DNA from 2 places in the Pseudomonas sp. Leaf58 genome. Region 2 is predicted to be linked to the other one. Evidence: predicted binding sites of a transcription regulator. Region 2 holds the regulator's gene; the other holds the start of a gene.
The links. The regulator FliA, encoded in region 2, starts transcription of late flagellar genes. The targets are predictions, from matches to a motif close to CTAAAGTTTNNNNNNNNNNNGCCGNTAA.
Positions count from the first base shown of each region.

Region 1 (16,069 bases), 590 kb from region 2:
TTCTATTCAGAAAGTCCTGAACCCCTGCGCCGCTCCCCTTGGACTGGTAGTCAACGGTGACACCGTCGGTTTGCTTGCTGAAAGCCTTGAACCAGGTCAGGTAGATCGGTGCTGGGAAGCTGGCGCCGGAACCGGTCAGGCGCACGTTCTCTGCGGCAAAGGATGCCGAAGTGGCGCAAAGCGAAACGGCAACGGCGAGTGCAGCAGACTTCATCAGGCGTATCATCGAAAAGCGCTCCGTGTGATGGCCGGCACACTTTGCAGCAGCAATGTTACAGCTTTGTGACCGATGAATGGCAGGCCGCACCCTAGAGCCATCAGTGGGTGCCAGCATGGCTGCGGGACAGAAGCCGCTCGTCTATTGAGCGGCACTCTGGCGCTGCGAACAGTTTCAACCGTTCAAGCCAACCCTGCAGGAGTGAAGACCATGCCACGCGGCGACAAAGACAAGTACACCGAAAAGCAAAAGCGCAAGGCCGAACATATCGAGGAAAGCTACCAACACCAGGGCGTATCGAAGCAGGAAGCTGAGGCCCGCGCCTGGGCCACCGTCAACAAGCAATCGGGCGGTGGCGAGAAAAAAGAAGGTGCAGGTAGCAAGACCGCTGCGGGCGAGAAGAAGACCGCGCGTTCGGACTCAGCCAAACGCGCCGCAAAAACACGCCAGGGCCATGCGCGCGCTTCGGGCAGTTCGCTGCAGACGCAAAGCAAGGAGAGCCTGATGCAAGAGGCGCGTAGCAAGGACATCAAAGGGCGTTCCAGCATGACCAAGGCTCAGCTGGTGGAGGCGCTGCGTAAACACGGTTGATACCCACACGCGGTGCATCGCGTGCAGCGCTGGGCCCACATCGTTCGGCACCCGCGCACCTGGCGGCGCGGCTAACGGTGCATCAACGCATCAACCGTTGCCGGCAATATCCGTGTCATCGGCAGTGCGGCAACGGTTGCGGCAGCCACATTCAAATTCGGCTTCAGCCCGCGTCGGAAGATTCAGGCTCAGGCGAATCTTGTCTTGCGTATCGTAGAGGTCGAACCCCTCACTCAGGGTGGCGGGGAAGCCAAGACGGCGAGGATAAATTTCTTTCGTCAGCGGCACAGCAGGAACCACAACGAAGCGCGTCTGCATGATCATCCCTCTCCCGGCAGTTCCTTAGTATTAGTACCGTTACAGGAAAGCATCAAGTTGACTCATGCAAAATAGTGCCAAGCAACAAACTTGGCTGTAGGCCAGGCCTGCTGCAGCGTTCGCAACGTTATCGCGCAACTGCGAATCATCATCAACCGATCAGCTTACGGGGCGCGCATTAGGTGTTCGCGCCAGTCGCCTTTGACCGCGGTGCAGATCAATTCAGCAACGTTGCTGTGATGACTACGCAAAAACCCAACAAGCACAGCACCCCAACGCCATAGCACACCGTGCGCCAGGGCTGCACACCGGCCAGATAGGCGCAGGTATGCAGCACTCTGGTAAGGGTGAACACAATGCTCAACCACGCGCTGACGGCCGCCGGCGCATCGAGGGCAATGGCCAGCCCGCCGAGCGCGAAGAATGCTGGGATATTTTCCAAATCGTTGGCCCACACCCTACCGGCGCGGGCGACTTGCGGGCGCTCCGCTAGCTGCGCGGCGCGCTTGAAGACGGCGGCATCCTCCGGGTTGGTGAAGGCCACGAAGCGCAAACGGTGATAACCCTGATAGCAAGATACCCCGAACATCTTGAGGAACAGCACAACCACACACAACGCGTAGACGCACAACATATCGTTCATGCCGCAAGCTCCTGAGTAGGGTTTACCAGCACGGTAGTGATAGGGTTGCCTGCGCTCAATGACCTGTCAGGTCATGACGCCGAACTCAAGGAAGGTCACGGTCAACGCATGAGCCATCATCCATTTCATCGTAAAAGCCCCGCACCCAGCACATCGGCGGGCCAGCAACTGCGCCACCTGCGCCAGCAGGCCGGGCTCAGCCAGCTCGAGCTTTCGCTGTTGGCCGGGCTATCGCAGCGTCATCTGAGCTGCGTGGAAACCGGGCGCGCCAAGGCCAGCCCCGGCACGCTGCATGCCCTGCTTGCGGCCCTTGGCACGCCACTGGAGCACTGCAACGAAGTGTTCGTCGCGGCCGGGTACGCCCCCCGCTACGCAGCCTCGCCGCTCGATGCGCCCGAGCTGGCCTTGGTGCATGCCGCCCTTGAGCACATTTTGCAGGCGAACAACCCGGCGCCTGCGATCGTCATCGACAGCAACTGGGACGTCATCGCCGCCAATGCCAGTACCGGCTTGCTGCTGACGATGGTGGGCGTTGCGACACAGGCGGCGTCAGGCCTCAATTTACTGGAAACCCTGCTTAGCCCTGGCGGCCTGGGCGATCATCTGGCCAATGCAGCAGAGATCCGCGCGGTTGCCTGGCACCGCGCGGCCAGGGAGGCGGCCGGCAACCCGGCGCTGGCAAGGCGTTTGCGCGACCTGCCGGCCCCAGGCAACCCCACGCAGGCTGCGGGTGCCGCGCCGGTGTTGCTGACCCGTGTGAACACTGCGGGTGGCGAGTTGCGGTTCCTGTCCACGTTCACCACCTTCGGCATGCCACTGGACATCACCGTGGAATCGCTGCGCATCGAGCACTTGATCCCCGCCGACGCACTGACGCGAGAAATCATGCAGGCGGCGTTCCAGCAGTGGTCGGCGAATCATGCTCAGCAGTAACCCCGGCCAGCCGCCGCTTCGCGGGCAAGCGTGGTTACAGCGAGAACGACAGCTCTTGGCCAAAGTACCTCGCTGTGATGCGGTGCCCCGATTCGTTCAGGTCAAACGGCTGGCACATGGCGCCGGTGGTCACAATATCGCCGGCCTTCAGCGCCTGGCCGCGCTCTGCGGCGTGTGCATAAAGGTGGGCCAGCGACACCAGCGGGTCGGTCGCCGCGTCGCCAGACAAGCCTCGTGCGCGGAATTCACCGTCCACGTACACCTCGCAGGTCGCGGCCAGGTCAGCCAGTAACGGCACACTGATGCCCGCGCCAAGGCTGTTGCCGACCACCAGCGCTTCAAAGCCCACGTTGTCTGCCACGAAGCTTGGCCAGCCGACGCTTTTGCGGTCGATGAAACGTGAGCGCACCACTTCGAAACTGACACAGGTGGCGCGAATATCTTCGCTGACCGGTACACGGCCGGCTTGCGGCGGGATATCGCGGTCCAGTACGAAGGCGACCTCGCATTCGATGGTCACCGGCGTAACGGCCGGCAGCTGGATATGCACCCCACCCGGATGACAGCGCGCCGCTTCCAACTGGCCAATCAACGGCCGCGACAACTGCGCTGCACGCATGCCTGCGGGGCTGCCAACACCCAACTTCCAGCCGGCACGCTGGCCTGCGGCGGCGGCAAACAACTGGTCCTGGCTGTCATAGCCTTGCTTCAGCGTTTCTGGCTTGAGGCTGGCGGGTAGTTCCGTCAGCAGCTCACCGCTGCGCCAGTGCTGCAATAAAAAGGCTGCGGTACGTTGATGAGTAAACAGCGAAGTGTGCATCCAGACCTCGAGATCAGGGGGCGATGGTGGACCCCAGATCCTAGGGCCTGGCATTGATAAGGATAAATATATTGTCATGATGCCTGCCATCACAAACCGTTATGAAATTACGCATCGGGCACCTCCGCGCCACCATTGACCCAAATCAAGCCGCCAGGCTGGGTTCGCGAGACGATGGCTGCCCGCAAGGAACGAATCGACAATCGCCAGGCGCACCGTGCTCAGGCCATCGCCCTCGACCACGCTGCGCGGCTTGATAAGGAGCCCCACATGAGCCCGCTGAACCACGTACTGGTAGCCACCGACCTGTCCAGCTCTGCGCGCAACGCGGCAGAGCGCGCGGCACACTTGAGCAAGGCGCAACAGGCGTCACTGGACCTGCTATACGTAGCCAACCCAGCACCCTTCGAGCGCCTGAAGCAGCTGGTGGCACCTGACGACGACCTGCTGAAGCGCGTACTGGCTACCGCTGGCGAAAAGCTTCGCGCCCAGGCGGCAATGCTGTTCCATCGCTACGATATCGCCCCTGGCGTGCACGTGGCCAACGGCTCGGTGGCCCCGGAAATTACCCGCGTGGTACAGGACAAACGCAGCAACCTGCTGGTGTGTGGGGCCAAGGGCCAAAGCGTGGCACGGCGCCTGCTGCTGGGCTCCACCGTGCAGAAAATGCTGAACCGCATGCCCTGCCCTTTGCTGGTGGTCAAGCAGGCACCTCGTGATGCTTACCGCACGGTGCTGGTGCCGGTTGATTTTTCGTCTGCGTCGCTGCGCGCCATCGCCCTGGCGAAAACCATTGCCCCGCAGGCCGAGATCATTCTGCTGCATGTGTACGAAGCGCCCTTCGAAAGCAGCATGCGCTTCGCCCACATCGACCACGACACCCTCACCCATTACCGCAATGTCATCCGCAAGGATGCGCTGCAACAGCTCGCCGCCTTGAGTGAAACAGCCGCAGTGAGCGATGCGCGGCAAATCGTCGTGCACGGTGACCCTAGCTGGCGGATTGCCGAGCAGGAGCAAGCGTTGGAATGCGACCTGATCGTGGTTGGCAAGCAAGGGGAAAGTGCGCTTGAAGAGCTGCTGATTGGCAGCGTCACCAAGCATGTGCTGAACGAATCCCAGTGTGATGTGCTGGTGACGCCTTAGGTTTCAGGTGATGCGGGGGACGCTTATGTGTCCTCCAGCGACGCCCACGCGCTACACCCAGAAGGGCCGCCAAGCGGCCCAGGCGTTACCTGCATAGCAGCAGGCGCTCTGCGCAGGGCGTTCAATCGATGGCGCTGATGATTACTATCGAGCGGCCTGCTTGTTGGCCTGGCAGACAGGCCCCCTATAATCCCCCCCGAATCTCCCCCGCTCTTACGCCTGCTACAGGCGGCATCCCCCTTGGAATCCACTACCATGCCAAGTGCCAGCCAGGCCCGTCGCGGCCTTCCCGAACATAATCAACAGAGCGTCAGCCAGCAGTGGCTGGCGATTCTCTCAGTCGCCGTCGGTGCCTTCGCCCTGGTGACCAGCGAGTTCCTGCCGGTGGGCGTACTCAACGATGTCGCCAGCGACCTCGGTATCAGTGCAGGCCAGGCCGGCTTGATGGTGACCCTGCCCGGCATCATGGCCGCCCTCGCCGCCCCATTGCTGTCGGTGGGTATTGGCGCCTTGGACCGTCGCTACCTGCTGATTACCCTGACCCTGATCATGATCATCGCCAACTCGGTGGTGGCCTACGCCAGCGACTTCAGCCTGCTGTTGTTCGGCCGAGTGCTGCTGGGCATCAGTATCGGTGGTTTCTGGGCCACGGCCATCGCCCTCAGCAGCCGCCTGGCGCCCAAGGGCGTGGGCGTGGCCCAGGCCACCTCGATCATCATGGTCGGTGTCACCTTGGCCACCGTGCTGGGCGTGCCGGTCGGCACTTGGCTAAGTGGCCTGATGGGCTGGCGCATGACCTTCCTGGTTACCGCGCTACTGGGCGTACCGGTGCTACTGGCGCAGGTGCTGCTGCTGCCGCGGCTCACCCCGGACAAGGCAATCCGCATCAGCGACCTGCCGGCCTTGTTCATCAACCCACAAGCCCGGGTTGGCCTGATTGCCGTCTTGCTGATCGGCCTGGCGCACTTTGCCGCCTACACCTATGTCGCGCCGTTCTTCAAACAAAGCTCCGGTTTCGATGGGCCGACCATTGGCTCACTGTTGCTGCTGTATGGCGTAGCCGGGGTAGTCGGCAATATTTTTGCCGGCTTCGCCGCCAACCGAAGCGTACGCCACACCCTGTTGTTGGTTGCGCTAATGATCGGCACCAGCACCGCGCTGTTCCCCCACTTCGCCACCGGCATGACCGGCGCCGCGATGCTGATCGGGCTGTGGGGCTTTGCCTTCGGCGCCTTCCCGGCCTGCGCCAGCATCTGGATGTTTGTCGTCGCACCCAAAGATGTCGAACGCGGCATGCCGCTATTCGTCGCCATGTTCCAGGTGATCATTGCCTTGGGTTCGTTCTTCGGTGGGCGGATCGTCGACCAGCTGGGCAGCTCGGTACTGTTGAGCTTGGCCACGGCCTTGGTGGGTTGCGGTTTCGCCACGGTGCTGCTGCTGGGGCGCAACGTCAGCAACAGCCTGGCAGCCCAACCTGGCTGACGGATGTGGCTTGGCCCTGGGTATCAAATCCCGCCGCCATAGCGGTACTGCCAGACAATGCCAGCGACATCGTAGTCGCTACCGGTACGGGTATGAGCACCCTCGCTCGCAAACAGCTTGATTGAGTGCCTGCGATTCAACGGCAGCGTGAGGGTGCCGCCATAGCGGGTGTTTTCCTGAAAGTCGTGGTTCCCCAACCCATCGACAGAGGTGCTCCCGCCGGCGAAATAGGTACCGTCCAGCGAGGCCCATACGCCGTTGTCAAAGGCATAGATAAAGTGCACCTGCGTCTGGTACATCGGGCGTTGGGACAAGGTGCGGTCGCCTAGGTAGCGGTCATTGTCGGTGTAAAAGGTGGCCCCACCCGATAACTCCAGGGTCACGGGCCCCAAGCGTTTGGAAATGCCAATTTCCGGTTTGAACGACCAGCGGTTGTTGCCCAGATTCACCAACCTGCTGGAGTCGTATTGGCCTAGCGGCGCGGTAATCGCCAGGCTGGTGCCGATAATCACATCCTGGTGATAGCTGGGAAACTCCGCCAGGGACAGCGCCGGGGCGCCATACAGGTTGACCGAAAAACGCACCCGTGGGTCGATCAAGCCGCTGACCTCACGCTCCCTGGGTTCACCGGCGAACAGCGCCGAGCCGGTCAACCTGGCCTCGGGCACGACGATATCGAACTTTCCGGAACGGCCCCAAACGTCTACGGACCGGGCAAAGGCGAACACCACGGTCTTGATGTCGAGCTTGGCATCCTCAAGCGGCACTGAGGGGTTGGCCGTTACGCTACCGCGCAGGTCGCTATAGCCCATGAGCAGGAAATTGATACCGACCGGCGTATTGGCGTAAGACCTGGGCTCAAGATCTTCCGCGAAAGTGCTGTGGGCTAGGACGATGAGCGATGCGCAGGTACAGCGAAACAGCCTGGCAACGCACCGCTTGTGTTTCATCCACATTCGCTCGCTTCCTGTCAGGCCCGAGATCTCTGTATTGTTGTAGTTGACGTGCAGCCATCTGGCCTACAAATAGCCTGGGCTGTGGCCAATCCGCCGCAGCCCCCGGGGAGGGCCATGCTGCACCTCGGCATTTAGTGCCACGCAGTCTCAAGCACTGGCGTTTAGTCTCGCTTATCCGAAAAGCCGCACTTACATGCACCTACTCGACGCTAGCCGCAGTCGTACCTACACACAGAACTTCCTGTGTCTGACTTGAGGTAACCGATCATGGCTAACAATCAAGACAAGGGCGGCAACCAAGGCAATGCCAACACTGGCATGGGCAGCAACACCACCGGTACTGGCCAACAAGGCGGCCAGGGCGCGGGGGGAGGCATGCCCAATCAGCAGCAACAGGGCGGTAGCCAGGCTGGGCAAAAGCCTGAAGACAAGATGAACAAGGACTGGGATCGCTCCCGCGATACCGGCAGCAAAGGCGGCCAGTCTGGGCAGAACGTGACTGACAAGCAGAACCAGACCGATAAAGACCGCATGGGCGGCCAACAATCGCAAAGCGATAACCCACAGCGGGACCAGGACCGCTAAACCCTGCTGAAGCCGCACCGGGGTGGCATAACCGCCCCGGTGCTTCACACCACAGGCGGCCCGCGGTAGCAGGTTTACCGTGAGGTCTCCACTTTCAACACTTCGGTGTGAATCGCATCAACCGTCTGCCCTACCTGCAGTTGGGGGATCAACGCCCGCCCCTTGGGGTCATTCACCGTGATGACCTGCTCGTTGCCGTCTGGCTTGAGCACCGTCACCCGGTGGTTGGGCGGGTCAATGTGGGTAATTTTGGAAGTGACCTTGACGGTGCTGTACAACTCTCCGCCCGGTAGGCCGGCGGGGTCGGCGCGGTTGACCCAGGCATCATTGCTGACACTTGGCGCCCCCTCGACGCGGGTGTCGAGTACGTAATCGATCGAGCGGGTGATACGCATATCTACCTTATCGCCCACTTGCAGGTTTCGCGCAGCCTTGGCCTGGTCGGTAAGCTGGAGTGCGACCGGGCGCTTGTCGAGGCCTTCGATGGTGACTTGGTGCTTGGCGCTATCGACAGCCAATACCCGGGTTTCAAAGCGCTCGCTCACGGCGTCGCTGGCCAACGGCAATTCGCCAGCAAGGGCGGCCAAGCTGGCACTCACCAGCGACACCAAGGCAACAATACGTACAGGGCAATGCGTAAGTTTCATAGGCCAACTTCTCCGGTGATTAATCGCAGGCAGCACAACAATCGTGGGCCTGGGTATCAAAATTGCCAAATGGGCCCGTAAGTCCCGAAGCAGGCCTTTTCTAGCGCATCGCTGCGTACGCCGTGCTGGGTGACTGCGCCCCACTCATTAACCTCGAAAATAAGCTGCGGCTGTTGCGCCTTGTCATTTCGCACATGGACGCTGTCGTAAACCTTCAGCCCGGTGCCTGAACTGGCAACGCGTGTCTCGACCCAGGCGTTCGGCTCATTGGCGTTTTCCAGCCGCGCCAGCAACGCGTTGTGCAACGGCAAGTAGCGGCCGTCCATGGCGCGGCAGTCGATATTGATAGCCTTGACCGCGCGCTCGGCCTGGGCCGAGCTGAAATGCAGCCGCGCAGCGTAATCGCGCTGCAACCGTTGCACATACGTCAGGCCATCGCCGCCAGCCGTCTTGGTCAGCGACGTGGTTTCGGGCTTGCGTTGCAGGTCCTGTTGGCAAAGCTCGCTGCGCTTGTAAAAACGATGGGAAACATGCTCGCCGGAGGGTTTGTGCACGGCAGAAAGCACAAGCACATTGCCTTCCTCGAATAACATCGACGTGTGCGCCTGGTAGTCGCTGGAAGGGGTCCAGATAGAGGCCGGCAAACCAGCAGCCGACTGCACGCATTGCGGCCCGGTGGCGGTGGCGCGAAGCTCGTAGAGCGGGGTTTGGCGAAAGGACTGCGGCGTTTCAGCGAACGCTGAGCCGGCCAGCGATGTAAGTAATGAAAAACAGGTACCAAGGATAGGGAAAGTCCGGTTCACGATACTCTCATGCGCAATGAAGTCGTCGAAAGCAGCATAGGATGCCTTTACCTGCCCTGTCGGTTTTTCTTCGCTCTATTCGGCCAGGGCGCCGGCTGATTTTTTACGCACTTTTTACGGCTGGGCACACAACCTGAAGGAATACTGGGCGCGCAATGCTCAGGGATGGCATGCACCACTACCCGTCTGCCCAGAGAAGCCCTTCGTGAGCCAGTCCGCCGTCACCGCAAATCAATCCCTTCCCCGTAAATCCAGGCCCATCGGCATGTTGGTGGCCGCTGTCGGCGTGGTGTATGGCGACATCGGTACCAGCCCGCTATACACCCTCAAAGAGGTATTCGCCGGGCACTATGGCGTGCAGGCCAACACGGCCGGGGTGCTCGGTGTGTTGTCGCTGGTGTTGTGGTCGTTGCTGTGGGTGGTGTCGCTCAAGTACGTACTGTTCATTCTGCGCGCTGACAACCAGGGCGAAGGCGGCATCATGGCCCTGACGGCTTTGGCGCATCGGGCGGCAGCGCCCTACCCGCGGCTGGGCAGAGTGCTGGTGCTGCTCGGCTTGTTCGGCGCCGCGCTGTTCTACGGTGACAGCATGATCACCCCGGCGATTTCCGTGTTGTCGGCCGTTGAAGGCTTGCAACTGGCTTTCGACGGGATCGCGCATTGGGTGGTGCCGCTATCGGTGGTGGTGCTGGTGGCGCTGTTTCTGATCCAGAAGCACGGCACCGCGCGCATCGGCATTCTGTTCGGGCCAATCATGGTGCTGTGGTTCATTGTGCTGGGGGCGCTGGGCCTGCATGGCATCGTCCAGCGCCCGGAAGTGCTGCAGGCGCTCAACCCGGCTTGGGCAGTGAAGTTTTTTCTGCTGCACCCCGGCATGGGCGTGGCGATTCTGGGTGCGGTGGTGCTGGCGTTGACCGGCGCCGAAGCGCTCTACGCCGACATGGGGCACTTTGGCCGAAAACCGATTGCGCGGGCTTGGTTCCTGCTGGTGCTGCCCGGCCTGGTGCTGAATTACTTCGGTCAGGGCGCGTTGATCCTCGATAACCCGCAGGCGGTGCGCAACCCCTTTTATTTGCTGGTGCCTGAATGGGCGCTGTTGCCGATGATCGGGTTAGCCACCCTGGCCACCATCATCGCGTCCCAGGCGGTGATTTCCGGCGCGTTCTCCTTGACACGTCAGGCTATCCAACTGGGTTATGTGCCGCGCATGTTCATTCAGCACACCTCCAGCGAGGAACAGGGGCAGATCTACATTGGCATGGTTAACTGGGCCCTGATGGTTGGCGTGGTGCTGCTGGTGGTTGGCTTTGAGTCGTCCGGCGCACTTGCGGCAGCCTATGGCGTGGCCGTGACCGGGACCATGCTGATTACCACGATGCTGGCCTCGGCGGTGGTGCTGCTGCTTTGGAAGGCGCCGCGCTGGCTGGCGCTGCCGATGCTGCTGGCGTTGCTACTGGTTGACAGCCTATATTTTGCCGCCAATGCGCCGAAGATCGTGCAGGGCGGGGCGTTTCCGGTGATTGCCGGGGTGGCGCTGTTCGCCTTGATGACGACCTGGAAGCGCGGGCGCAGGCTCATCGTCGAGCGGCTGGACGAGAGTTCGCTGCCGCTGCAGCTGTTCATCACCAGCCTCCAAGCCCAGCCGCCGCACCGCGTGAACGGCACCGCCGTGTTCCTCTCCGCCAGGCCCGAGGCGGTGCCACACGCCTTGCTGCACAACCTGCTGCACAACCAGGTACTGCATGAACACATCGTGCTGCTGACCGTGGTGTTCGAAGATGAGCCACGGGTCAGCGCGGGCAAACGCTGCGAAGTCGAGGCCTTTGGTGACGGCTTTTTCCGTGTGAGCCTGCATTTCGGCTTTATGGAGGAACCCGACGTGCCGCTGGCGTTAAGCCGCTGCCAGCGAACGGACCTGCAGTTCGGCCCCATGCGCACTACCTATTTTCTTAGCCGGGAGACAGTCATCGCCGGCAAGCAAATGGGCATGGCCCGCTGGCGCGAGCACCTGTTCGCCTTTTTGCTGAAGAATGCCAACAGCAACCTCAAGTACTTTCAGCTACCGCTGAACAGGGTCATCGAGCTGGGCACTCAGGTCGAGATTTGAGCGGTCATGCTGGGGGCCGGGGTCAGATGCTGCCCATGCCAAGAACGAAGCACGAACGATGAACTGAAGTGGGAGCGGGCCTATTACAGGCTCACACCCTGAACCGCCCCACCAACGCCGTCATCTCTCCTACCAACCCGGACAGTGCCTTGCTCGCTTCGCTGGTCTGCTGCGCCCCCGCTGCCGAGGATGTCGAAAGCTCGCGGATGTTCAGCAGGTTGCGGTCCACTTCCCGCGCCACCTGGGCCTGTTCTTCGGCGGCACTGGCAATTACCAGGTTGCGCTCGTTGATCTCGCCGATCGCGCTGTAGATACCCTCCAGCACCTGCCCCGAGGCCAGGGTGACGTCCAGGGTCGACTGGGCGCGGCTGGTGCTCGCTTGCATCGAGGCTACCGCCGCTTCGGTGCCCGCCTGCACACGCCCGATCATCTGCTCGATTTCCTGGGTCGATTGTTGCGTGCGGTAGGCCAGTGTCCGCACTTCATCCGCCACCACCGCAAAACCGCGCCCCGCTTCGCCCGCGCGAGCGGCCTCGATGGCGGCATTGAGCGCCAGCAGGTTGGTTTGCTCGGACACCGAGCGGATCACCTCCAGCACTTTACCGATATCCCGCACCTGCCCGACCAGTTGCTCCAGGTGCGCGCTGCTGGTCTGGATCTCGCGGGTCATGGCCTGGGTGCCATCGATGTTATCGCTGACTTGCCGACGGCTTTGCGCGGCCAGCTGGTTGGATTCGCTGGTGGTCTGCGAAGTGGTGATGGCGTTGCGCGCAACCTCCTCTACGGCCGTGGTCATTTCGGTGACGGCAGTGGCGGCCTGCTCCAGCTCTTGGCCCTGCTGGCGCAAGTTGTTGGCGCTTTCCTCGGTGACTGCGTTCAGCGCCGTGGCGGCTGCGTCCAATTGCCTGGCACAGCTGTTGATTTGCCCAAGGGTGTCGCGCTGGCTCTGCTGCATGCGCTCCAGTTCATGGAACAGCTGGCCGATCTCGTTAGTGGCCTGCCCGTTCACCGGCATACTCAAATCGCCGCCGGCAATGCGCTGGAAATGCCGACCTGCTTCGCGCAACGGGAGCAGCACGCGCTGGGCAATGAAGGCCCAGCACAGCACTGCCAGCAACACTGTCACGCCCAGCAGCGCCAGGCTCAGCAGCTGGGCTCGGGCCAGGCGCCGGTCGGATTCCAGCATGATCTGCTGGCCGCGCTCACTCAATGCCCCGACCAACTGCTGGCGCAAGGCCTGCAACCGGCCCATGGCATTGCCGGCGTCGGTGTTGACCTTGAAGTATTGTTCGAGCGAGCGTTGACGGGTGGCCTCACGCTGCCCGGCAACCGCCTTGGCGTACTCGCCGAAGGTGGCCTGCAATTCGGCGGCCAGCGCGTGGAGTGCAGGCTCACGGGTGTTTTCGACAAACGCGTTCACCAGTTGCTGGCTCTTGTCGTTCAGCTCAACCGACAGCGCCATGCGTTTGTTCGCACTTTCCTCATGGCCGCCCAACTGCTCGATGAAGCCAGAGGACACATTGGCACTGGCGCGAATCGCCATCAGCAACGCATTGTTCAACCGGTCCGACTGGTGTGCGGTCTGGTCCAGTTCGGTGATCTGCTGGTCACTGCCCACCGCTGCCCGCCAGGCACTGACGGTCGAAAACAGCAGGGTCAGGCTGAACAGCGACAGCACCCAGAACATTCCGCTACGGATCTTCAGGTTGGCAAGCATGCAGGCAGTACTCCTTGTTGGCACCACTTCTGGTCGATGATTCGACGGTGGGTGTGCTGCTATCGGAGGTACAGGCGCAGGCTTGAGGCGGCGGGGTGTGGTTATGTGCGGTAACCGAACAGATGTTGCCAACCACAGGCTGCGGAAAAGCCCCCCCCTATCCAAGCGGGAACTTCAACGCTGCGCTTGGGTCGATAGCATCCCCTCGCCCTCCGGCCAGGGGCTTGCCCAAGCCCTGTCGAGTCTACTGCCAATGCCCAGTGCACCCGTTCTGCCAGCTTTGCTCTTGTTGTTCAGCGCAGTCACGGCACAGGTCGCACTGGCCGGCGAGCGCTATGCGCCGGCACGCAGCAACAGTGCCTCGACCGTACTGATCGAAACGGCCTCGCAGCAGTATGCCGACGGGCAGTTGGACCAGGCAGCGGCCACCCTGGAGCGCGCGCTGCACATTCAGCCGAACAACCCGGCGACGCTGCACTACCTGGGCGTTTTGCGCCTTCAGCAAGGGCAGTATGAACAGGCACAAACCCTGGCGCTGCGCTCCAACCTGCGGGTTGGCGCCAACCATGCTTTGCGCAACCGCAACCTGCAGCTGATTGAGGCCGCGCGCAATGCCCAGCGCTCAGGCCTGCTGCCGACCGCTGCGCACTAATGGCGGTCAGACACTGCGCGTCAGGCCGCCATCGACCTTGATGTTTTGCCCGGTGATATAGGCCGCTCCTGCACTGGCCAGAAACGCAATGGTCGCGGCAATTTCTTCGCTGCTGCCATAGCGCTTGAGCGGTACGCTGTCGCGGCGCTGCTCGGTAGCCGGCAGGCTATCGATCCAGCCGGGCAATACGTTGTTGATGCGTACGTTGTCCGCCGCGTAGGTGTCGGCGAATATCTTGCTGAACGCGGCCAGGCCGGCACGGAACACCGCCGAGGTGGGGAACATTTCGTTGGGTTCGAATGCCCAGGCGGTGGAGATGTTGATGATTACCCCGCCCTTCTGCCGCTGCATGATCGGCGTCACCAGGCGTGCCGGGCGGATGACATTGAGCAGGTAGGTGTCCATGCCCTTGTGCCAGTCTTCGTCGCTGATCTCCAGGATCGGTGCGCGCGGGCCATGGCCGGCGCTGTTGACCAGCACATCGACGCGTCCCCACTTTTCGACCACGGCATCCACCAGCCGCTGCAGGTCCTCGACCGACTGATTGCTACCGGTAATGCCGATACCGCCCAGCGCCTCGGCCAACGCTTCGCCCTTGCCCGAGGACGACAAGATACCGACCTTGAAGCCGTCTGCAGCCAGGCGGCGTGCCGCTGCTGCGCCCATGCCGCTGCCACCGGCGGTGATGATGGCTACTTTTTCCACAGACATATTGCCTCCTTCGGCGATGAAACCAGGTGTTTGCACGTGCATTCACACTAGCAGCCACACCGGCGCGGAGGGAGGCAGCAGGGCGATGCCTAGCCAGTAGATTTTCTTTCGCCAGCCTGAATCTTCAGCCACGCCCTGACGACCTGCAGGGCCACAGGCGGCTGCCCCTTGCGCGGCCACACCAGGTAGAACGCCTTGTCCAACCGCAGTTGCTGGGGGAACACCTGCACCAGCCGGCCCGCGGCGATGTCGTCGTTGACGAAAGCCAGACTGGCGAGGGTGATGCCTTGGCCGCCAATGGCGGCTTCAATGGCCAGCGAGGTCTGGTTGAAGCGCACGGTCTTCGCACCAGGTGCCGGATGGCCTGGGAACACTTCGGCGCAGAACTGCGGCCAGAAGTTGTGCGCATCGTGCAACGCCACGTAGCGTTGCAAGTCGGCAAAACCCTCGGGCCAGCCCACTTGTGCCAACAACGCCGGGCTGGCCACCGCCACCACCGGTTGCTCCATCAGCAACTCTGCATTAAGCCCGGCGCCAAACGGCGGCTGCCCATAACGCACGGCCAGGTCGACCCCATCGGTATGAAAATGCGAAAGCCGGTCGGTGGCCAACACCCGCAGGTCTATCTCGGGGTTACGCTCGGCAAAATGGCCCAGTTTGGGAATCAGCCATTTTGAAGCAAAGGTTGGCGTTACGCTGACGGTGAGGTGGGATGGCGCCGGGCGCAACAGCCGTGTGGCCTCATCGATCATCGCCAGGGCGCTGCGCACACTGGTGCTGTACGCGTGGCCGGCATCGGTCAGGCCAAGGCCGCGCGGCAAGCGCTCGAACAGGCGTACCTCCAGCCCGGCCTCCAGCCCGCGAATCTGCTGGGCGACGGCCGCCTGGGTGACACCAAGCTCCTCGGCCGCCAGGCGAAAGTTCAAGTGGCGCGCCACCACTTCGAACATGCGCAGCGCATTGAGTGAGGGTAAGCCGGGGAAACCTGCAGGCATGGCGATGATTTTTCTATTGGCTGACCAGCAGCATTACGCCGAGGCTAACCTCATCGCCCCGGGAAGTCGATGGTTTGCCCCTGAGGCAGCGGGCAAGCCAGCCACGCAGGCGCCGCGGGGCCTGGCATCGGCAGGGCCGGTGTTAAAGGACTGCCGTTGCAATCGCCCTCGCCGCCTGAGCCAGGCGCAGGGTGGCCAGGCGGATTTCATCCGTATCCAGCGAGGCAAAACCAAGGCGCAAGGCATTTTCCGCATGGCCAAACGGGGAAAACTGCCGACCACTGCGCACCACCAAGTCCAACTCCAACGCTTTGCCCACCAACTGGTCGACATCGATCGCGTCGTCAAACTTCACCCACAGCGCCAACCCGCCTTCAGGTTCGCGCACGGTTACCTGGTCACCAAAGGCATCCTGCAAACACGCCAACAGGGTCTCCCGACGCTGACGATACGTTCGAGCAACCCGTCGCAAGTGCTTCTTCAACTCGCCATCGCTGATCAAGTCCGCCAGCATCCGCTGCATCACCGCATCGCCCTGCCCCAAGGTCAAGGTCGCCCTGCGCTCGAGCACCGCAGCCACCTGGGCTGGCGCCACGATGAAGCTGCAGCGGAAGGTACTGCCCAAAGACTTGGACAGTGAGCCGATGTAAATCACATGCCGCTGCTGACGGTCACTGGCCAACGGCAAATAAGGCCGCCCGGCATAGTGGTATTCGTGGTCGTAGTCTTCCTCGACCACGCAAACG
Region 1 is NZ_CP032677.1:3,171,172-3,187,240, forward strand. It holds gene pstS (phosphate ABC transporter substrate-binding protein PstS) at 1-226, opposite strand, end outside; gene DV532_RS14690 (hypothetical protein) at 428-808, shown strand; gene DV532_RS14695 (hypothetical protein) at 899-1,132, opposite strand; gene DV532_RS14700 (MAPEG family protein) at 1,344-1,769, opposite strand; gene DV532_RS14705 (helix-turn-helix domain-containing protein) at 1,878-2,702, shown strand; gene DV532_RS14710 (2-keto-4-pentenoate hydratase) at 2,737-3,522, opposite strand; gene DV532_RS14715 (universal stress protein) at 3,793-4,668, shown strand; gene DV532_RS14720 (MFS transporter) at 4,924-6,150, shown strand; gene DV532_RS14725 (transporter) at 6,174-6,962, opposite strand; gene DV532_RS14730 (hypothetical protein) at 7,374-7,691, shown strand; gene DV532_RS14735 (hypothetical protein) at 7,766-8,338, opposite strand; gene DV532_RS14740 (hypothetical protein) at 8,395-9,141, opposite strand; gene DV532_RS14745 (potassium transporter Kup) at 9,407-11,248, shown strand; gene DV532_RS14750 (methyl-accepting chemotaxis protein) at 11,340-12,965, opposite strand; gene DV532_RS14755 (tetratricopeptide repeat protein) at 13,219-13,617, shown strand; gene DV532_RS14760 (SDR family oxidoreductase) at 13,624-14,328, opposite strand; gene DV532_RS14765 (LysR substrate-binding domain-containing protein) at 14,418-15,323, opposite strand; gene DV532_RS14770 (PLP-dependent aminotransferase family protein) at 15,466-16,069, opposite strand, start outside.
Region 1: the regulator FliA is predicted to act here: its motif matches at 13,025-13,052, upstream of DV532_RS14750 (methyl-accepting chemotaxis protein).

Region 2 (14,575 bases):
AGGTGCACATCCACCAGCGGCACCGCCGGTTCCACGGTTTGTTCTACGACCTTTACCGCAAGGGTGGCCTCGGCCACCTGCTTCTGCTCGACCACCGCCACCACTGGCGCTTGCACCGGCAATACGCTGGGCAATACCGCTAACTTCGGTTCGGCGAAGGGTCGAGCCTTGGCAGCGGCCTCGGCCGGCCCCAGGGCATCACGCGTCTGCTCCTCGCGCACCGCTTCGGCGAACGCGTCCGCCGTGGCCGGGGGCTCGACCAGCTCTTCGGCCTCGGTGGCTTCCTGCAGCAGGCCGTCGAGGTAAGATTGCAGGGCCATTTGTGGCCGGGTACTGGTTTGCCGGGTCTGGGTCATCAGGCCACCTGCGCTGCGGTCTTGTAGGTCAACAGGTGCTTGAGCAGCGCCCGGTAGGCGATCAACCCCCGGCTCTTGCTGTCGAACTGCGAGGGCGTGACACCCTTGCGGCTGGCATCGCGCAAGCGGGTATCAACCGGAATGTAGCCCTGCCACACCTGCTGGCCGTAGGTATCACGCAGCAGCTTGAGGGTGCCCAGCGAGGCTTGGGTACGGCGGTCGAACAAAGTCGGCACGATCTGGTAGGGCAGCGCCTGCTTGCGCGAGCGGTTGACCATGGCCAGGGTCCCGACCATGCGCTCCAGCCCCTTCACCGCCAAAAATTCGGTTTGCACCGGGATCACCAACTGCTGGCTGGCTGCCAGAGCATTGACCATCAGCACACCCAGCAAGGGTGGGCTGTCGATCAGCGCATAGTCGAAGTCCTGCCACAGCTGCGCCAGACTCTTGGCGATCACCAGGCCCAGGCCATTCTGCCCCGGCGACTGGCGCTCCAGCACTGCCAGTGCGGTACTCGACGGCAGCAGCGAAATGCGCTCGTCACTGGTGGGCAGCAGCAATTGCCCAGGCAGCCCATCGGGCACTGTACCCTTGTGCAGGAACAGGTCGTAGCAGCTGTGCTCCAGGGCATCGGGGTTGTGCCCGAAATAGCTGGTCATCGAGCCGTGCGGGTCGAGGTCGACGACGACCACACGCTTGCCGGCCTCGGCCAGCAGGCCGGCCAGGGCGATGGTAGTGGTGGTCTTGCCGACGCCACCTTTTTGATTGGCTACTGCCCAGACTCTCATCAAGCAAACTCTATCTATTGATTTGGCAGGGACACTGTAGGGGGCAACTGTCTTGCTCAAAAATTTAAAAGCTCGCGCGATCAGTGTGGAAGCGGGTTTACCCGCGAACACCGGCGCAGCCGGTGCCATGCACCGTGTCGCCTTCTTCGCGGGTAAACCCGCTCCCACAGGGATCGCCGACAATCTCATCAACTCGATAACGGTGACAGAGAATTGACGAGTTACTGCCCCACCACCGTTGCTGGCGTTGCCGGTGCACTTTGTGTGCCAGCCCGGCGCAGTGCCGCATCCGGCGTGGCATGGGCGCTGCCCGAGCCGGTCAGGCTGCGGCGCACTTCGAGGTTGCGCGAAATCACCAGCACCACACGGCGGTTGCGCGCACGCCCGTCAGCCGTGTCGTTGCCGGCCACCGGCTGGTACTCGCCATAGCCCACCGAAGCCATGCGCGCCGGGTTCACCCCTTCCATGGCCAGCAGGCGCACGATGCTTGCCGCCCGCGCCGACGACAGCTCCCAGTTGGTCGGGTACTGCGCGGTGCGAATTGGCAGGTTGTCGGTAAAGCCTTCGACATGCACCGGGTTGGCGAACGGCTTGAGGATGTTGGCCACCTTCTCGATGATGGCAAACGCCTTGTCGCTGGGCATGGCATCGCCGCTGCCAAACAGCAGCGAAGAATTGAGCTCGATCTCGATCCACAACTCATTGCCGCGCACGGTCATCTGGTTGCTATTGATCAGGTCGCCAAAGGCATCGCGCACGTCATCGCTGATGGTTTTCAGCGGGTCGACATGGGTGGCCGCAAGGCCGGCTTCGGTCTGCTCGCTGTCCTTCACCAGCGGTTCGGCGGGGCGCACACTCAGCGGCTGCTGTTCACCAATGGGAATCGGCTTCATGCTGCGTTCTGGGTCGTTGAACACCCCCAACAACGCCTGGGAAATGACCTTGTACTTGCCCTCGTTGATCGAGGAAATCGAGTACATCACCACAAAAAACGCAAACAGCAAGGTGATGAAGTCAGCATACGACACCAGCCAGCGTTCGTGGTTTTCCGGTTCCTCGGTATGACGTCGACGGCGCATGGGTTACTCCATGAAGCCTTGCAGCTTCATCTCGATCGAGCGCGGGTTTTCGCCCTCGGCAATCGACAGCAGGCCTTCGAGCAGCATCTCGCGGTAGCGCGACTGGCGCATGACAATGGCCTTGAGTTTGCTGGCAACCGGCAGCAGCACCAGGTTGGCGCTGGCCACGCCGTAAATGGTGGCAACGAAGGCCACAGCAATGCCGTTGCCCAGCTGCGACGGGTCGGCCAGGTTGCCCATCACGTGAATCAGGCCCATCACCGCACCGATGATGCCGATGGTCGGCGCGTAGCCGCCCATGCTCTCGAACACTTTGGCGGCCTGGATATCACGGCTTTCCTGGGTCAGAAAGTCAACTTCAAGGATGCTGCGGATAGCTTCCGGCTCGGCGCCGTCCACCAGCAGTTGCAGGCCCTTGCGCGCATACGGGTCAGGCTCGGCATCCGCCACCCCCTCCAGGCCCAGCAGGCCTTCCTTGCGCGCGGTCAGGCTCCAGTTGACGACACGGTCGATCCCGCCAGCCAGGTCGACCCGTGGCGGGAACAGGATCCAGCGCAGAATCTGCAAGGCGCGCTTGAAAGACGACAGTGGCGACTGCAGCAATGCCGCCGCCAAGGTGCCACCCAACACAATCAGCGCCGCCGGGCCATTGACCAGGGCGCCGACATGGCCGCCTTCAAGGAAGTTGCCACCGACAATGGCAACAAAGGCAAGGATCAGGCCAATCAGGCTGAGCACGTCCATCAGACGCACGCCTCCACCAGGTGCTTGCCGATTTCATCCAGGCTGTACACCGCGTCGGCCAGGTTGGCCTTGACGATGGCCATGGGCATGCCATAGATCACGCAGCTGGCTTCATCCTGGGCCCACACTGTGCTGCCGCCCTGCTTGAGCAGGCGCGCGCCTTCGCGGCCATCGGCACCCATGCCGGTGAGCACCACCGACAGCACCTTGTCGCCATACGACTTGGCCGCCGAGCCGAAGGTAATGTCCACGCACGGCTTGTAGTTCAGGCGCTCGTCACCGGGCAAGATCTTCACCGTGCCACGGCCGTCGATCATCATTTGCTTGCCGCCGGGTGCCAGCAGGGCTAGGCCTGGGCGCAGCAGGTCGCCGTCCTCGGCCTCCTTGACGCTGATGCGGCACAGCTTGTCCAGGCGCTCGGCAAAGGCTTTGGTGAACGCCGCCGGCATGTGTTGAATCAACACGATCGGTGCCGGGAAGTTGGCTGGCAACTGGGTCAGCACCCGCTGCAGAGCAACTGGGCCACCTGTGGAGGTGCCGATGGCTACCAGTTTATAAGGCTTGCGCTTGGGTGCCGGCGAGTGCGCTGGCGCCGCTGCCGGGGCCGGCGCACGGGCAGGCACGGGCGGGCGCACCGGCGCCGGGCTGCTGAGGCTGCTGGCCGTGGCGTGGCCGCTGGCCGGCGCAGGCGCGGCAACCGGCGCGTGGCTGGCGTAGCTGCCGAAACGGCGGTTGCTGCGGGAAATGGTATGCACCTTCTCGCACAACAGCTGCTTGACCTTGTCGGGGTTGCGCGAAATGTCCTCGAAGTTTTTCGGCAGGTAATCCACCGCACCGGCATCCAGTGCATCGAGGGTGACACGGGCGCCTTCATGGGTCAGCGACGAGAACATCAACACCGGCGTCGGGCAGCGCTGCATGATGTGCCGCACCGCGGTGATGCCGTCCATCATGGGCATTTCGTAGTCCATGGTGATGACATCGGGCTTGAGCGCCAGCGCCTGGTCGATTGCTTCCTTGCCGTTGGTCGCGGTACCCACTACCTGGATCGTCGGATCCGCCGAGAGGATTTCCGAGACGCGGCGGCGGAAGAAACCGGAATCATCCACCACCAGGACCTTGACTGCCATAAACACTCCATTAGGCGGCGCAACCCGCCAGGGTGCGCCACCGAAATCAAATACGCCGCGCGGCGTAACGCTTGAGCATGCTCGGGACGTCGAGAATCAACGCGATGCGACCGTCACCGGTGATGGTGGCCCCGGACATGCCCGGGGTGCCCTGCAACATCTTGCCCAGCGGCTTGATGACCACTTCTTCCTGACCCACCAGTTGATCGACGACAAAACCGATGCGTTGGGTGCCGACCGAGAGGATCACCACGTGGCCCTCATGCTGCTCTTCGTGCACCTGGCCCTGTACCAGCCAGCGCTTGAGGTAGAACAGTGGCAGCGCCTTGTCGCGCACGATCACCACTTCCTGGCCGTCGACCACGTTGGTGCGCGACAGGTCGAGGTGGAAGATCTCGTTGACGTTGACCAGCGGGAAGGCGAACGCCTGATTAGCCAGCATCACCATCAAGGTAGGCATGATCGCCAGGGTCAGCGGCACTTTGATGACGATCTTCGAGCCCTGGCCCTTGGCCGAGTAGATATTGATCGAGCCATTGAGCTGGGAAATCTTGGTCTTCACCACGTCCATGCCCACGCCACGGCCAGACACGTCAGAAATCTCGGTCTTGGTCGAGAAGCCCGGCGCAAAGATCAGGTTGTAGCAGTCCGACTCACTCAGGCGCTCGGCGGCGTCCTTGTCCATCAGGCCCTTTTCCACGGCCTTGGCGCGCAGGATGTTCGGGTCCATGCCCTTGCCGTCGTCAGAAATCGACAGCAGGATGTGGTCGCCTTCCTGTTCGGCCGACAGCACCACCCGGCCAGTGCGCGCCTTGCCAGCGGCCTCGCGCTCGTCGGGCATCTCGACACCATGGTCAACCGCGTTGCGCACCAAGTGCACCAACGGGTCGGCCAGGGCCTCGACCAGGTTCTTGTCGAGGTCGGTCTCTTCACCGACCAGCTCCAGGTTGATCTCTTTCTTCAGCTGCCGGGCCAGGTCGCGGACCAGGCGCGGGAAGCGGCCGAAAACTTTCTTGATCGGCTGCATGCGGGTTTTCATCACCGCGGTCTGCAGGTCGGCTGTGACCACGTCGAGGTTGGACACGGCCTTGGACATGGCCTCGTCGCCGCTGTTCAGGCCCAGGCGCACCAGGCGGTTACGCACCAGCACCAGTTCGCCGACCATATTCATGATCTCGTCCAGGCGCGCGGTGTCGACCCGCACGGTGGTTTCCGCTTCGCTGACTGCATGCTTGTCGGCGGCCGGTGCTGGCGCGCGCGCTGCTGGGGCCGGCTTGGTGGCTGGCGCCGGGGCCGGGGCCGGGGCCGCTGGCTGTGCAACCGGCTGGCGGTCGGCTTTGCCCGCAGCAGGTGCCTGCACCTTGGCCGCAGTTGGGGCTTCGACGGCGGCAACGTCGCCGCCGAACTTGCCCTTACCGTGCAACTGGTCGAGCAACGCCTCGAACTCGTGCTCGCTGATTTCATCGCTGGCTGCGGCAGTTGCACTGGCCTCGGCCACGGCAGGTGCCGGCGCCTTGACGGCAGGCAAAGCATCGGCCTGGAAAGTGCCCTTGCCGTGCAGTTGGTCCAACAGCGACTCGAATTCATCGTCGGTGATTTCGTCGCTGGCCGCTTCCACCGTGCTGGTGGCCGCTGGCACGGCGACCTCGGCGCTGAACTGGCCTTTGCCGTGCAACTGGTCGAGCAACGACTCGAACTCGGCGTCGGTGATGTCATCGCCTTCGCCGCTGAGGGTCTCGCCCTGCAGTTGCTCATCGGCTTCGGCTTGCGCCTTGACCGCATCGAGCGAATCGAGCAGCTGCTCGAACTCGCTGTCGGTAATGTCCTGTGCCTCGGCCACCGGCGCCGGCGCCGCAGGCTCTGGCGCTGCCGGGGCTTCGGCAGCACCGGGTTCGGCCAGGCGTGACAATGCCGCCAGCAGCTCGGGGGTAGCCGGGGTCACGTCACCACGCTCGCGCACCTGGCCAAACATGCTGTTGACCGTATCCAATGCCTCGAGCACCACATCCATCAGTTCCGCATCGACCCGGCGCTCACCTTTGCGCAGGACGTCAAACACGTTCTCGGCGATGTGGCAGCACTCCACCAGCTCGTTCAGCTGAAGGAAGCCGGCGCCCCCTTTTACAGTGTGGAAACCGCGAAAGATCGCATTGAGCAGGTCGGCATCGTCGGGCCGGCTTTCCAGCTCGACCAGTTGCTCGGACAGTTGCTCAAGAATTTCGCCGGCTTCTACCAGGAAATCCTGGAGGATTTCTTCATCGGCGCCGAAGCTCATCAAACGTGCTCCTTAAAAACCCAGGCTGGACAGCAAATCATCGACATCGTCCTGACCGGACACGACGTCTTCACGCTTATCGGCATGAATCTGCGGACCTTCACCCCGAGTCGGATGTTTTTCTAGATCTTTTTCTGCGCGCAATTGATCGTGGTCATGCTGGATGCCGGCAAAGCGGTCCACCTGGCTGGCCATCAGCACCAATTTCAGCAGGTTGCTCTCCACCTCGGTCACCAACGTGGTGACGCGCTTGATCACCTGGCCGGTCAGGTCTTGGTAGTCCTGGGCCAACAGAATGTCGTTGAGGTGGCCGGCGACCTTGCGGTTGCCTGCGGCACTGTGCGTCAGGAAACTGTCGACGCGTTTGACCAGGTCACGGAATTCCGGCGCAGCCACTTCGCGGCGCATGAAGCGCTGCCAATCAGTACTCAAGGCCTTGGCCTCGCTGGCCAGGTCGTTGAGCACCGGGGTGCTTTCTTCGACCAGGTCCATGGTGCGGTTAGCCGCGCCCTCGGTGAGCTTGACCACGTAGGACAAGCGCTCGGTGGCGTCGGTTATCTGCGACACCTCTTCAGCCTGGGGCATGGTCGGGTCGATCTGGAAGCTGACGATGGCACTGTGCAGCTCGCGCGTCAGTTTGCCCACTTCCTGGTACAGACCGCGGTCGCGGGTTTGGTTCAGCTCGTGAATCAGCTGTACCGCCTCGCCAAAACGGCCCCGCTCCAGGCTCTCGACCAGCTCCTGGGCATGCTTCTTCAGGGTCGATTCGAACTCGCCCAAAGAGGTTTGTGATGATTCCATGGCGCGCCCCCTGACGTGACTCAGCCGTTGACGCGTTCGAAGATCTTCTCGATCTTTTCTTTGAGCACCTGGGCGGTGAACGGCTTGACCACGTAACCATTGACGCCGGCCTGGGCCGCTTCAATGATCTGGTCACGCTTGGCTTCGGCAGTCACCATCAGGACCGGCATGGTTTTCAGCTTGTCGCTGGCACGCACTTTACGCAGCAGGTCGATGCCGGACATGCCAGGCATGTTCCAGTCGGTCACCAGGAAGTCGTAGTGGCCGTTTTCCAGCATCGGCAACGCCGTGGTGCCGTCGTCGGCTTCGTCCGTGTTGGTGAAGCCAAGGTCACGCAACAGGTTCTTGATGATCCGCCGCATCGTCGAAAAGTCGTCAACGATGAGGATTTTCATATCTTTGTTCAAGTAGACCTCCAAGCAGTCTCAAACGCGCTCGGCCCCGAGCGCGCATTCAATCAATTCGGTGCAACATGGAAAACGCACGTGGAAAACGACTGCAACGATAGCGGGCTCAACGCGCCCGCCATTCTCCCAGGCGGCTGCGCAGGCGCGCGGCGCACTGGCTGTGCAGCTGGCTGACCCGCGACTCACTGACCCCAAGCACCTCGCCGATTTCCTTAAGGTTCAGCTCTTCGTCGTAGTACAGCGCCAGTACCAGGCGTTCACGCTCCGGCAGGTTGGCGATGGCCTCGGTCAGGGCAACCTGGAAGCGCTCGTCCTCCAGGCCTCGTGCAGGCTCGACCTGGCCACTGGCACCATCCTCATGCAGCCCTTCGTGCTCGCCGTCCTGCAGCAGGTCGTCGAAACTGAACAGGCGGCTGCCCAGGGTATCGTTCAAGATCCCGTAGTAATCATCGAGACTCAATTGGAGTTCGGCAGCAACTTCATGATCTTTAGCGTCGCGACCGGTTCTGGCTTCAACGGCACGCATCGCATCGCTGACCATGCGGGTATTACGGTGCACCGAACGGGGTGCCCAATCGCCCTTGCGCACTTCGTCGAGCATGGCCCCGCGAATGCGGATGCCGGCATAGGTTTCGAAACTGGCGCCCTTGCTGGCGTCGTATTTGTTGGCCACTTCCAGCAGGCCAATCATGCCGGCCTGGATCAGGTCTTCGACCTGCACGTTGGCCGGCAGACGCGCCAGCAGGTGGTAGGCGATGCGCTTGACCAGCGGGGCGTAGCGTTCGATCAGCTCGTACTGGGCGTCTTTCGATGCCCGGCTGTACATCTTGAAACCGCTCGCACTCATAGCACGGGACCCGCGCTGGTGGGCTGCACCAGGCGCTCGACAAAGAACTCCAGGTGGCCACGCGGGTTGGCCGGCAGCGGCCAGCTGTCGACCTTCTGGGCAATCGCCTTGAAGGCCAGCGCACACTTGGAGCGGGGGAAGGCTTCGTAGACCGCGCGCTGCTTCTGCACGGCCTTGCGCACACATTCGTCATAAGGCACTGCGCCCACGTACTGCAGGGCAACGTCGAGGAAGCGGTCGGTGACCTTGGTCAGCTTGGCGAACAGGTTGCGCCCTTCCTGCGGGCTTTGCGCCATGTTGGCCAGTACCCGGAAGCGGTTCATGCCGTAGTCGCGGTTGAGCAGCTTGATCAGGGCGTAGGCGTCGGTGATCGAGGTGGGTTCGTCGCACACCACCAGCAGCACTTCCTGGGCAGCACGGACGAAGCTGACTACCGAGTCACCAATACCGGCAGCGGTGTCGATCACCAGCACGTCGAGGTTGTCACCGACTTCGCTGAATGCCTGGATCAGGCCGGCATGCTGGGCCGGGGCCAGGTGCACCATGCTCTGGGTGCCCGAGGCCGCCGGCACGATGCGCACACCACCAGGGCCCTGCAGCATCACGTCGCGCAGTTCGCAGCGCCCTTCGATGACATCGGCCAGGGTGCGTTTGGGGGTAAGGCCCAGCAACACGTCGACGTTGGCCAAGCCCAGGTCGGCGTCGAGCAGCATGACTCTGCGGCCAAGCTCAGCCAACGCCAGGGACAGGTTCACTGAAACGTTAGTTTTGCCGACGCCACCTTTGCCACCGGTCACGGCGATAACCTGTACGGGATGCATGCTACCCATGTCTGTTCTTTACCTTGTCTCGCTGGGACTCAGGCCACACGTAGGGCAATTCTGCGTACCCTTTGGCATAGCTACCTTGCACACACTTCATCATCAACCCGCTCGCCTTGGGTTGTGATAGAGATCAGCGAACATGTCGGCCATGGCCTCTTCGCTGGGCTCGTCCTGCTGCTGCACATTGACCGCACGGGTAATCAGCTGGTGCCCCCGCGGCAGGTGCAGGTCGTCCGGAATGCGCGGCCCATCGGTCAGATAGGCCACTGGCAGTTCATGACTGATGGCAAGGCTCAGCACATCGCCAAGGCTTGCCGTTTCATCGAGTTTGGTCAGGATGCAACCGGCCAGGCCACAGCGCTTGTAGCTGTGGTAGGCGGCGGTCAGCACCTGCTTCTGGCTGGTGGTGGCCAGTACCAGGTAGTTCTTCGCGGCAATGCCACGCCCGGCCAGGGTTTCCAGTTGCATGCGCAGGGCCGGGTCACTGGCCTGCAGACCGGCGGTATCGATCAGCACCACGCGCTTGCGCAGCAGCGGCTCCAGCGCCGCCGCCAGCGACTGCCCCGGGTCGACATAAGTCACCGGCACATTGAGGATGCGGCCCAAGGTCTTGAGCTGCTCCTGGGCACCGATGCGGAAGCTGTCCATGCTCACCAGCGCCAGGTTCTGCGCGCCGTACTTGAGCACATAGCGGGCGGCCAGCTTGGCCAGGGTGGTGGTTTTGCCCATGCCGGCCGGGCCGACCATGGCAATCACACCGCCCTCTTCGATCGGCTCGACCTCGGGGATTTCGATCATCCGCGCCAGGTGCGCCAGCAGCATGCGCCAGGCCTGGCGTGGCTCTTCGATTTCGGCGGTCAGGTCCAGTAGCTCGCGCGCGATCGGGCCGGACAGGCCGATGCGCTGCAGGCGGCGCCAGAGCGTGGCCTGCTGCGGCTTGCTGCCCTGCAGTTGGGACCAGGCCAACGAACCGAGCTGCACTTCCAGCAGCTCGCGCAGGCCCGACAGCTCGGTGCGCATGGCATCGAACAGGCGCGGGTCGACCGGCGCCTGCGCCGGGGCTGCAGCGGCGGCCTGCGGGGCATCGACGTGCGGCTCGATCAGCGGCTCGGCAGCGGTCAGCGGCTGCCCGGCGAACAATTGGCGGTTGTTGTCGCTGCTGTCCGGGCGATGGTCCAGCTCGGCCTGGGCAGTGGCGATGCGCGTATGGGTCTTGCGCAGCTCTTCTTCCAGCTCGGCATTGGGCACCCGCGGGGCCAGGGCGGACAGCTTGTAGTCCAGCGCCGCCGTCAGCTCGACACCGCCAGCAATGCGGCGGTTGCCGATGATGGCGGCGTCGGCGCCCAGCTCATCACGGACCAGCTTCATGGCCTGACGCATATCGGCGGCGAAAAATCGCTTAACTTGCATTATCCCCTACCTCAGCCATTAGGGCCCACGGTGGCAACGATGGTGACTTGCTTGTTGTCAGGTATTTCCTGATACGCCAGAACATGCAAATTCGGTACAGCCAGGCGCCCGAAACGCGACAGCATGGCGCGGATCGGGCCGGCGACCAGGAGAATAGCCGGTTGGCCCTGCATTTCCTGGCGCTGGGCCGCTTCGATCAACGAACGCTGCAGCTTTTCGGCCATGCTCGGCTCCAGAAGAACACCGTCTTCCTGACCTTGCCCGGCCCTTTGCAGACTATTGAGCAAAATCTGTTCCAACCTTGGCTCCAGGGTAATCACTGGCAGCTCCGACTCAACACCGACAATGCTTTGCACGATGGCGCGACACAATCCGACGCGCACTGCCGCTACCAGCGCGGCGGTATCTTGACTCTTGCCGGCATTGTTCGCGATCGCCTCGGCGATACTGCGAATATCACGCACTGGCACCTGCTCCGACAACAGCGCTTGCAGCACCTTGAGCAGGCCCGACAAGGAAATGACACCCGGCACCAGCTCTTCGGCAAGTTTAGGCGATGCCTTGCCCAACACCTGCAGCAATTGCTGAACCTCTTCGTGGCCGATCAGTTCATGGCAGTGCTTCTGCAAGATTTGGTTGAGGTGGGTGGCCACCACGGTACTGGCATCGACCACGGTGTAGCCCAGCGACTGCGCCTGAGCGCGCTGGCCGACATCGATCCACACGGCCTCCAGGCCAAACGCCGGGTCGCGCGCGGCAATGCCGTTAAGGGTGCCGAACACTTGCCCTGGGTTGATTGCCAGCTCCCGGTCCGGGTAAATCTCGGCCTCGGCCAGGATCACCCCCATCAGGGTCAGGCGGTAGGCGCTGGGCTGCAGGTCGAGGTTGTCGCGGATGTGCACGGTAGGCATGAGGAAGCCCAGGTCCTGCGAGAGCTTCTTGCGCACCCCCTTGATTCGCGCCAGCAACTGGCCGCCCTGGTTGCGGTCGACCAGCGGGATCAACCGGTAGCCGACTTCCAGGCCGATCATGTCGATCGGCGTGACGTCGTCCCAGCCCAACTCCTTGGTCTCCATCGCGCGCTGTGGCGAGGGCAGCAGGTCCTGCTGGCGCTGTGCTTCTTGCTGCGCCTGCACCTTGGTCTTCTGCTGCTTCTTCCACACCAGGTAGGCGCCGCCACAGGCCAGCAGGCCCAGGCCGAGGAAGGCCACGTGCGGCATGCCCGGCACCAGGCCCATGACGATCATCAGCGCACCGGACACCGCCAGCGCCTTGGGCGAATCGAACATCTGCCGGTTGATCAGCTTGCCCATGTCCTCGGAACCCGAGGCACGGGTAACCATGATCGCGGCGGCGGTGGACAGCAGCAGTGATGGCAATTGCGCCACCAAACCGTCACCGATGGTCAACAGGGCGTACACCTTGCCGGCATCGCCGAAGCTCATGCCGTGCTGCAGCATGCCGATCAGCATGCCGCCGATCAGGTTGATGAACAGGATCAGCAGGCCGGCAATGGCGTCACCGCGGACGAATTTGCTGGCACCGTCCATCGAGCCGTAGAACTCGGCCTCCTGTGCCACCTCGGCACGCCGGTGCTTGGCCTGGGCCTGGTCGATCAGGCCGGCGTTGAGGTCGGCGTCGATGGCCATTTGCTTGCCAGGCATGGCGTCGAGGGTGAAACGCGCGCTCACTTCCGAGATACGCCCGGCGCCCTTGGTCACCACCACGAAGTTGATGATCATGAGGATGGCGAACACCACGGCACCGACCACGTAGTTACCACCGATCACCACCTCGCCGAAGGCCTGGATCACCTTACCGGCTGCGCCGTGGCCTTCCTGGCCATGCAGCATCACCACCCGGGTGGAGGCCACGTTCAGGGCCAGACGCAGCAGCGTGGCCACCAGCAGGATGGTGGGGAACGCGGCGAAGTCGAGCGGGCGCAGGGCGTACACGCAGACCAGCAGCACCACGATCGACAGGGCAATGTTGAAGGTGAAGAACACGTCGAGCAGGAACGGCGGTATCGGCAACATCATCATTGCCAACATCACCAGCAGCAACAGCGGCACACCCAGGTTGCCCCGGCCGAGCCCGGCCAGGTTGTTACGGGCGTTGCTGATTAACTGAGTGCGATCCACCGCGAGTCCTCTTCATGCAAAACTTTGACGCACAAGGGGCGTCTGGCGCTGGCTTTGCAAGAAGCCTTCCAACTTTGTGGATCTGGTGTGAGCCGGGGTGTTCGCCTTGAGGTTTTTACCGCCTGTTAGATCGAGCGCCGCCCGCGCGGCGCTTCGCGGCGCAAGGCCGCTCCCACATCTGTTTCGGGCCAATCACTCCTGTGAGTTCTCTTCTGTCCGCCTGTTTGTTCACTTCGATATCGAGGGGCAAAGCTGCTCTTCATCCATTTCCAGCCATGCACCAAGGCTGCAACCCGCCTGGCACAGGAGTGATTGGCCCGAAACAGATGTGGGAGCGGCCTTGCGCCGCGAAGCGCCGCGCGGGCGGCGCTCGACCTCACAGGCGCTGAATGTGGTGCGACGAGCACCTGTCAACTGTCGCGGCGCAAGTCCGACGGGATCGGCAGGTCGTCTTTCAGCGGCTCCGGCCGCTTGCCCTTGCCCGCCCGGTACTGGCGGATCTGGAACACATAGGCCAGCACCTGCGCCACCGCCAGGTACAAGCCGGCAGGGATTTCCTGCTCAAGCTCGGTGGAGTAATAGATCGCCCGCGCCAGCGCTGGCGATTCAAGGATCTGCACCTTGTGCTCCACGCCTATCTCGCGAATTTTCAAGGCAATGAAGTCGGTGCCCTTGGCCAGCAGCAATGGCGCCACCCCGCCTTTCTCAGGGTCGTACTGCAAAGCCACCGCATAATGCGTCGGGTTGGTGATGATCACATCAGCCTCAGGCACGGCGGCCATCATGCGCCGCTGCGACACCTCACGCTGCAACTGGCGAATACGCTGCTTAACCTCAGGCTTGCCTTCGCTGTCCTTGTACTCGTCGCGCACTTCCTGCTTGGTCATCTTCATTTTCTTGTGCGTCTGGTACAGCTGGAACGGCACGTCCGCCGCCGCGATCAGCAGCAACCCAGCGGCCATCCACAACGCACTCCAGCCCACCACCTGCACACTGTGGATGATGGCCTGCTCCAGCGGCTCATTGGCAATCGACAGCAGCGCCTGGCGATCATGGGCCAGCACCACCACCGCCACTATCAGGATCACGAAAAACTTTGCCAGCGCCTTCAGCAACTCGGTCAGGGCGTTCATCGAAAACATTCGCTTGATACCCGACAACGGGTTCATGCGGCTGAATTTTGGTTGCAGCAGGCTGCCGGAGAACAGGAAACCGCCCAAAGCGATGGGCCCGATGAAAGCGACCACGAACAGCAGAATGAGCACCGGCTGCACGGCCCAGATGGCCATCTTGCCCGACGCGAGCAAGAAAGCCCCCATGGCCCGCTCATCGACGATCATGTCGCGGGTCAGGCTGAAGTTCAGGCGCATCACCGCCAGCAAGGTCTCGGCCAGGTGACCACCAAATGCCAGCAGGGCGCCGGCGCCCGCAAGGGTGACCGCAACCGTATTGAGCTCCTTGGAGCGGGCGATTTCGCCCTTCTCACGCGCCGTGCGCTTGCGTTTCTCGGTGGGCTCTTCTGTTTTGTCCTGACCGCTCTCGCTTTCTGCCATGCTCAGCGCGCCCTCGCCAGCTCACGCAACCATTGCAACGCTTCGCTGGCCAATGCCTGGTAATGGGCAAGTATATCGGCCAAGCCGACCCAGAAAATGAACATGCCCATGACCAGAATCAGCGGGAAACCAATGGAGAAGATGTTCAGCTGCGGCGCGGCGCGGGTCATCACGCCAAAAGCAATGTTCACCACCAGCAGCGATGCGATCGCCGGCAGGA
Region 2 is NZ_CP032677.1:3,760,200-3,774,774, forward strand. It holds gene DV532_RS17480 (CheW domain-containing protein) at 1-356, opposite strand, end outside; gene DV532_RS17485 (ParA family protein) at 356-1,144, opposite strand; gene motD (flagellar motor protein MotD) at 1,366-2,223, opposite strand; gene DV532_RS17500 (flagellar motor protein) at 2,227-2,967, opposite strand; gene DV532_RS17505 (chemotaxis response regulator protein-glutamate methylesterase) at 2,967-4,097, opposite strand; gene DV532_RS17510 (chemotaxis protein CheA) at 4,144-6,372, opposite strand; gene DV532_RS17515 (protein phosphatase CheZ) at 6,385-7,173, opposite strand; gene DV532_RS17520 (chemotaxis response regulator CheY) at 7,194-7,568, opposite strand; gene fliA (RNA polymerase sigma factor FliA) at 7,687-8,427, opposite strand; gene fleN (flagellar synthesis regulator FleN) at 8,424-9,257, opposite strand; gene flhF (flagellar biosynthesis protein FlhF) at 9,351-10,661, opposite strand; gene flhA (flagellar biosynthesis protein FlhA) at 10,673-12,802, opposite strand; gene flhB (flagellar biosynthesis protein FlhB) at 13,213-14,355, opposite strand; gene fliR (flagellar biosynthetic protein FliR) at 14,358-14,575, opposite strand, start outside.